DNA from 2 places in the Shewanella sp. HL-SH5 genome. Region 1 is predicted to be linked to the other one. Evidence: predicted binding sites of a transcription regulator. Region 1 holds the regulator's gene; the other holds the start of a gene.
What was found. The regulator sigma-54, encoded in region 1, starts transcription at its own class of promoters, with help from an activator protein. The targets are predictions, from matches to a motif close to GTTGGCACGNNNNTNGNNT.
Positions count from the first base shown of each region.

Region 2: ACRWQM_RS06520 (DUF3192 domain-containing protein) is a predicted target of sigma-54. The motif match lies at 2,615-2,633, and genes of this name have one in related genera.

Region 1 covers NZ_CP195038.1:3,605,137-3,608,996, reverse strand. The annotation lists partial or broken gene ACRWQM_RS15755 (HPr family phosphocarrier protein) at 1-271, opposite strand, end outside; gene rapZ (RNase adapter RapZ) at 305-1,162, opposite strand; gene ptsN (PTS IIA-like nitrogen regulatory protein PtsN) at 1,159-1,602, opposite strand; gene hpf (ribosome hibernation promoting factor) at 1,605-1,892, opposite strand; gene ACRWQM_RS15735 (RNA polymerase factor sigma-54) at 1,919-3,412, opposite strand; gene lptB (LPS export ABC transporter ATP-binding protein) at 3,573-3,860, opposite strand, start outside.
Region 2 covers NZ_CP195038.1:1,500,717-1,504,576, reverse strand. The annotation lists gene ACRWQM_RS06535 (Mpo1-like protein) at 785-1,105, opposite strand; gene ACRWQM_RS06530 (GNAT family N-acetyltransferase) at 1,119-1,745, opposite strand; gene ACRWQM_RS06525 (DUF2789 domain-containing protein) at 1,900-2,142, shown strand; gene ACRWQM_RS06520 (DUF3192 domain-containing protein) at 2,169-2,543, opposite strand; gene ACRWQM_RS06515 (hypothetical protein) at 2,723-3,085, shown strand; gene ACRWQM_RS06510 (Zn-ribbon-containing protein) at 3,085-3,858, shown strand.

The DNA of each region.
Region 1 (3,860 bases):
ACCTTCTTCGAACTTGTCATTAATTAAATCGCATATAGCATCAAGCGCAGATTGTGCATCTGGCCCTTCAGCTATGATATCTATGGTTTTACCTAAGCCACTTTCAAGCATTAATAAGCCTAAAACACTGGCGGCGCTGGCCTTTTTTATCACCCTGGATCAGGGTAACATTGGCATTGAATGCATTAGCAAGAATAGCCAGTTTGGTCGCCGCTCGTGCGTGTAAACCAAGCTTGTTTGATATGATGACTTGGCGCTGTAAAAGACTCATTTAGTTAAGTTCCGACAAGTAACTTTATTGCGATTATTTGTGCTTATTTATAAGCTCTCGATGTCTTGCTTGAACAACATGTTTTTTACCACTTGAAAAACGTTTAGCAAGCTGGTCGGCGATATAAACTGAACGATGCTGGCCACCAGTACAACCAATAGCTATGGTTAGGTAGCTGCGGTTATTGCGCTCTAAGTGGGGCATCCATGTTTCAAATAGGTTTTCTATTTGCCAAATGAATTTATTTACCAGCGGTTGCTGGCCAAGAAACTCCTGTACCGGTTCATCTAATCCAGTAAAGGGGCGTAATTCTATTTCCCAATGTGGGTTAGGTAAAAAGCGTACATCAAACATAAAATCGGCTTCGGCGGGCATACCATATTTAAAACCAAATGACTCAAAATTGATCACTAACTCTTTATCAACACTGCCCATTAAAATTTCACGTACTTGATCACTAAGTTGATAAATATTTAGCTTAGATGTATCGATAAAATGGTCCACGTATTCAGAAATAGGCGCTAGTAGCTCACCTTCAAATTGAATCGCATCTTGTAGGGACATATTCTTTTTCGATAAAGGATGTAGTCGTCGGGTTTCACTGTAACGTTTTAGTAGTGCCTCATCACTTGCCTGTAAAAAAAAGCTTATGACTTCCGTATCCTCAGATAACCACGCTAGCTGCTGCTGTAATACTTTACCTTGCTCTTCTATATTTCGAACATCAACACTTATAGCCACCAGTTCATTGGTGTTTCTAAGCTGTTCTAATAGCCGTCCAATTAAGGGCAGTGGTAAGTTATCAACGCAATAGTAACCTAGGTCTTCTAGTACCCTAAGTGCGACAGATTTACCTGAGCCCGAACGACCGGATACAATGACTAATTTCATGCTGTGATAACCTGATAGAGTTCAGTTGAGTTACTTGCTTTTCGTAACTGCTTAAGAATATGTTTATCCGATAACTTTTCAGCCATTGAGGATAGGGTACTGAGATGTTGCTGACACTGGTCTGCTGGCACCAGTAATGCAAATAAGAGATCCACTGGTTGTTTGTCGATAGCATCAAATGAAATCGCTTCTTCGCACTTTATAAAAACCGCGATAGGGCGAACGATGGACGTTAAACGACCATGCGGGATTGCAATGCCAGAGCCTATTCCTGTGCTACCCATCTTTTCTCTAGCCACTAGGCTTTCAAAAATCTCTTGTGAAGAGAGGGATGGGTACTGGGCTGCAGCTAAATCGCTGATAAGCTCCAGTACCTTTTTCTTACTGCCCGGTGTGGCACAGGAGGTGCATTCCGGCTGCAGGATGGTACTAAGTTCCATCATTAATGCTTAGTTAATTTCTCTTTGTGTTTAATGACCTGACGATCGAGTTTATCAATCAGGGCGTCTATAGCGTGATACATGTCAGCATGTTCAGATGTCGCAAATACCTCAGCTCCATTCAAGCTGACTTTTGCTTCAGCTATCTGTTGTTGCTTTTCGACATTTAATACTACGTGGACATTATTGATCTGATCGAAATGTCGTTCAAGTTTTGTAAACTTACTTGTGACATATTCTCTTAGTGATTCAGTAATTTCAATATGATGACCCGTTAAGGTGATTTGCATATTTATCCTCCAATTGCCTAGGTAGATTATAAACTCTTACGTTGGTTTGAGGGAGGGATCATCATCGCTTCGCGGTATTTCGCTATGGTACGACGTGCAACATTAATCCCTTGTTCTGCCAGAAGATCTGCCATTTTACTGTCGCTTAGTGGTTTTTTCTGGTTTTCAGCAGCAACCAGCTTTTTAATAAAAGCTCTAATTGCTGTAGACGAACATTCTCCGCCATCATCAGTACTGACATGGCTAGAGAAAAAATACTTAAGTTCGAACAGTCCGCGCGGTGTGTGCATATACTTTTGTGTGGTGACACGCGAAATAGTGGACTCATGCATTTCGACAGCTTCAGCTATGTCATTCAACACCATAGGCTTCATGGCTTCAGCACCGTACTCAAAAAAACCTTGCTGAAATTGCACAATACAATTGGATACTTTAAGCAGGGTGTCGCTGCGGCTTTCTAAGCTTTTGATAAACCATTTGGCTTCTTGTAAGTGACCTCGAATAAATTGAGTGTCTGTTGAACTCTTACTGCTTTTTGCCATGGCGGCATATTGTTGATTAATACCTATTTTTGGCATGTTATCAGGGTTCAATTCAACCACCCAACGGCCATTCTTTTTGGTCACTGACACGTCTGGGATAACATATTCATCATCCGGTGGGGTGATCATCGTGCCAGGACGTGGATTTAAAGATTGAATTAATTCAATTGCTTCGCGCAGCTCATCTTCTTTTAGCTTAGTTTTGCGCATGAGTGTGCGAAAATCACGTCCAGCAATCAAATCTAAATAATCTTTGATTAACATTCTGGCATTATCAATATGGGGCGTGTCTGGTGCAAACTGAACAAGTTGAATCAATAAACATTCACTTAAGCTACGTGAGGCGACACCCAGAGGGTCGAAATGTTGTATACGTTTTAGTACCGCTTCGACTTCGTCTAATTCGACAGAATCATCGCCCATAGCTTCTAAAATATCTTCAGTACTTTGGGTGAGATAACCTGTGTCATCAATGGCATCAATAATGGCTGTGGCAATAGCGAGGTCTGTTTCAGAAAAAGGGGTTAGATTTTTTTGCCATTCTAAATGCTCGTATAATCCTTCGGATGTTTCACCTTGGAAGGGCATGTCATCATTTGGCATGCTGCCAGAACCCGAACCAGGGCTTGCCATTGGGGAGGCGCTGTACACTTCATCCCAGGTAGTGTCCATTGGCAAGTCTTCAGACATTTGCTCTTTAGTCATTGACTCTGCGGTGTCGACATTTGAAGTGTCTTTTTCGACTACAGGTGCGCTTACTTCATTGAAGTCAGTTTCTGATAGGTCTTTGGAGTTATCATTTTTGTTGCTAAGTGCTGAAAATTCATCTTCCATTTCAAGCAAAGGATTGGAATCTAATACTTGTTGAATTTCTTGCTGTAACTCCAAAGATGATAACTGCAGCAAACGTATAGCTTGTTGCAGCTGTGGGGTCATAGTGAGGTGCTGACCCATTTTAAGTTGGAGTGAAGCTTTCATTACTGCTGATCCCTAGAAGAATTCGGCTTTCTACACTGATTAAAGTGAGTGATAGTCGCAATTTTTTAACAAATGGTTTTACTTTACCTATACACGATCAATTAGCTTAGTCGCCAGAAACATTTTGCCAAGCAAGTGCTTCAGATCCTATTTAGATTAACTATAGCTTGAATTGTTCGCCTAAGTATACTGCTCGAACTTGCTGATTGTTGAGTACTTCAGTTGGGGTGCCTTCGGCAATCAAATTCCCCTGGCTAACAATATATGCCCGCTCACACACATCAAGTGTTTCACGGACATTATGATCAGTAATTAATACGCCTAGGCCACGGTGTTTGAGTTGCAGAATAATTTTCTTAATATCAATCACTGAAATAGGGTCAACACCCGCAAAGGGCTCATCTAACAATATAAATTTAGGATTGGCTGCTAAAGCGCGTGCAATTTC
Region 2 (3,860 bases), 2.1 Mb from region 1:
AAAAACAAACAAGGCCACAAAACACATAAAATAAAAAACTCTTTAATATCAATCGCAAAAGTTAAAAATGTAAGTAGTCTATTATTATTAAAACCTATTAGGCTTACATGCTTTGTGAGATATATCTCACAAGGACTGTAGAGTTAAGCCATCAACAATAGCTTAGGGAAATGACTTACAGCCAATAAAAAGGCACAACCTAAAAAGGTTGTGCCCATTTAACACTGTCGTTAGCCATCCTGCTAAATTTGTGCTCCCTGCTCCATCCTTGCGATTCGCTATCCTAGCGGCTCCCTGTTCCTTTTATCTCAACATTCCTTTACTAATGTAAGTTGAGTTCAATCCATTGTTCAGTCATCCATGGCTGAAAATTCAAATCCGTTGAATCGTCCCTGTGCATCCTGCAATCCTATCCTTGATTCCTTGTGTTAGCTTACGCTTCCACTCATCCTTGTTTCGGCTATCCATTTACCGAGCTCATGCCCATAATCCTTGAGCGTGTCCTTGTTTCATCCCTGAAGTTCAAAATGGTGAGGTCATATTATTGCTCTTCCTGAGCAAACCTAGTGACCTCATTCACTTGATGTAACTATTGTATCTCGAACGGCCTGCATTGAAACACATCGCACCAACACAACTAAAAAGATATCCCCAACAAAAAACAAAGGTAAATCGTAAGGTATTGATATATATTTAAATAAATATTAATGATTGATTTTGTACTACAGCAAAACCTAATAACACCTACACAACTGTAGGATAAGGCTTACAAAATACTGGGCACTTAAAGCTTAGCAATCAACTTTGATAACACTCTTTTTAACATTTGCCCGTACATTACCCAATCTCCAAGTAAGCTATATAGAGGGTAAGTGAAAGTAGCTGGGCGATTCTTCTCAAACATAAAGTGTCCAATCCAAGCAAAACCATAACCAATCACCGGCAACCAAACTAATTGCCACCATTGCTGGTTAATAAAAGTATTGATTAGCAAAACAACAATAATGGTGCTGCCAAGGTAATGCAGTCGCCTACATACTAAGTCTTGGTGCTGAGATAAATAGAATGGGTAAAACTCTTTAAACGTTTTATATTGTTTACTCATCATCGCTTACCATTCATTTTGCATAAAATAAGATTTCACCTTCAACCTCACCAATCGTTACACTGGCTATGCTTTTAAATCCTTGGTGACTAAACGCCTTATTATGAACTGGGTTGTTAACAAATACGCCAATGCCATCAAGTTGGGGCTGTTCATCACACCAACTCAACACAGCTTGAATTAATTTAGCCCCATTACCCTTGCGCTGCTCATTCGGTGTTAGCGCAATAAACTGCAATATTCCGCATTTATCAGAGGGTAAGTGTGTTAATAAACAGGTTTCTTTTTCCATTAATCCCTGGGTAGACTTCCAACCCGTGCCTAACACCATTTTCAAACGCCAATGCCAGTAGCGTGATTGACCAATCGGAATTTGCTGAGTAATAACACAAGCCACCCCAATGAGTCGCTCACCATCAAACCAGCCAATTAAAGGTTGTTCTTGCTGCCAAAGCTCATTTAATTCTTCACGAATAGCTGCACGTAACTTTTGTTCATACATACTATTATCTTGGTTGCCAAATACCTTTAAAAAGAATGGGTCATCGTGATACGCGTTATAAATAATAGAGGCTGCTACACGTAAGTCTTCAGCCGTTAGATACACTGCTTTAAATTGTTCCAAGGTTTTGTTATCCATTATTGTTCCTTGACTATTTTACGTTCAACATTAACTTAGCAAGTTAACAAGTTTGAAACAATCACCAATTAAAGCTGGATAATAAATTATAACCACAGTGGGTTTGCAATTAGCGGCTACGGCAGTAATACTGGTTAAAATCAAAGGAGCTAAAATGGATACCACTAAAACAGATCTGAACCATTTATTTATGCAACTAGGCTTAGCTTATGGGGAAAAGGAAGTGACTGCATTTATTGCTAGTCACCAAATAGATGTCCATACATTATTGATAGATGCGCCCTTTTGGAATTTGGCCCAAAAAACCTTCTTCAAAGAAGCACTAAATCAAGACGCCCAATGGTCAGAGGTGATAGACCAATTGGACGTTATGCTAAGATCGACACATACTAGCTAGACATTAGCGGTCAGCCTAGAGCAAACTTAAATTTGTTTGTAGGCTGTATCGCCCCAGCCTACTAACTCGCTATTTTTAAATACAATAGGTGTGCATTCATCTTTGGTTGTTTTACCATCGCCTTTCGCCCATTGGGTACGATAAAATAATACTTTAACCTGTTCTTTATCTGCCTGGTTCACAAATGCCTCACTAAAGTCTGAGGTGCCCATAATCACTTGCACTTGATCTAAGGTCATTCCTAACGACAGTTTTGTTAAACTATCGCGGTTTTTTTCTTGTTGTACTTCCCAATAGTCGTGACTTTTTCCAGACTCATGATCACCCACATTTAATACACAGCCACTTAAGCCTAAAGATATAGCGGTAATTAGCGCTGCGCCCATTAATTTTGATTTCATGTTATTTCCTTTTTGTTAGAATAAATAGCTATTGAGTAAGTTAACACTTACAGTTCAATTAACATTCCTTAATGCTATTTTCATGCCAAAACGTATGCTATTGATTTTATATAAATTAATATCAAAATAATAATAAAGTAGTATTTCTCACTACTAAAAAACAAGGATTTTCACCACTTATGAGTCCAATTGAACACGTTATCGCGGCAGCTAAAGCCATCGCCATCAATGGACATACTCCCAGCGTTGCCTTAATTAAAGGCCGTGTAGGCAAAGTGCCTATGCCATTAATTGTTCAAGGGCTTCAGCAATTTAAAGCAATACCTAAATCTGAATGGCAAGGTATTGCTGATTTTGTGCCGACGGAAGAATCAGAAAATAAACCGCAAAACAACATCAGCTTGACCGAAGTGGCAGAACAGCAACACAAGATGCAGCAACAAATTAATCAACTAATGGCGCGTATCACACAACTTGAACAACAACTCGAGCAGCAAGCTGAACAACAGGCTGAACAACCTTTAGCACAAAAGGCACCATAATGTTTGTTATTGAATTACGCTTTGAACCTTTTGCTGATACCACTATCTCTAGTGCCGAAAAAGCCATTAATCACTATTTAGAAGCTCTACGTGCCAACGGCCAAATACTGGGCAGAGAATTTGCAGTGGCGTTTAACGATGGCGAATTTAAAGCGCGTTTGATGCTGCCAGAAAAAACCAGCTTAGCAAAACGCCATAACAGCCCCTGGGTCAAATCAGCGATAAATGGATTAACTGAAGCTAAATTGCTTGCACCAAGGGAAAAGTTTATTGGTCAGGACATTAATTCAGAGGTCAGTAACACTGAACCGGCTAGTTGGCAGCTGCTTTACACCAGTTATGTACATATGTGTTCACCATTAAGAAGCGGAGATAACTTACTGCCAATTCCGCTTTATCAGATCCCCGCAACCTTTAATGGTGATCATAAGCGCATCATCAAATGGCAAAGTGAATGGCAAGCATGTGATGAGTTACAAATGGCTGCTGCAACCAAAGCAGAATTTGCTGCACTTGAAGAAATAAGTACAGTCACTAGCGACCTGTTCAGGCGAGGCCGTGATTTATGCGGCAGAATAGAATACCTCACCCAAATTCCAACCTACTACTACTTGTATCGCGTCGGGGGTGAAAGCTTACTCGCAGAGCAAAGCCGAACTTGCCCTAAGTGCAACAGTGCTGAGTGGAAACTAGATGAGCCGTTATTAGATATGTTTCACTTCCGCTGTGAAGACTGCCGCATCATCTCAAACCTGTCATGGGATCATCAATAAAC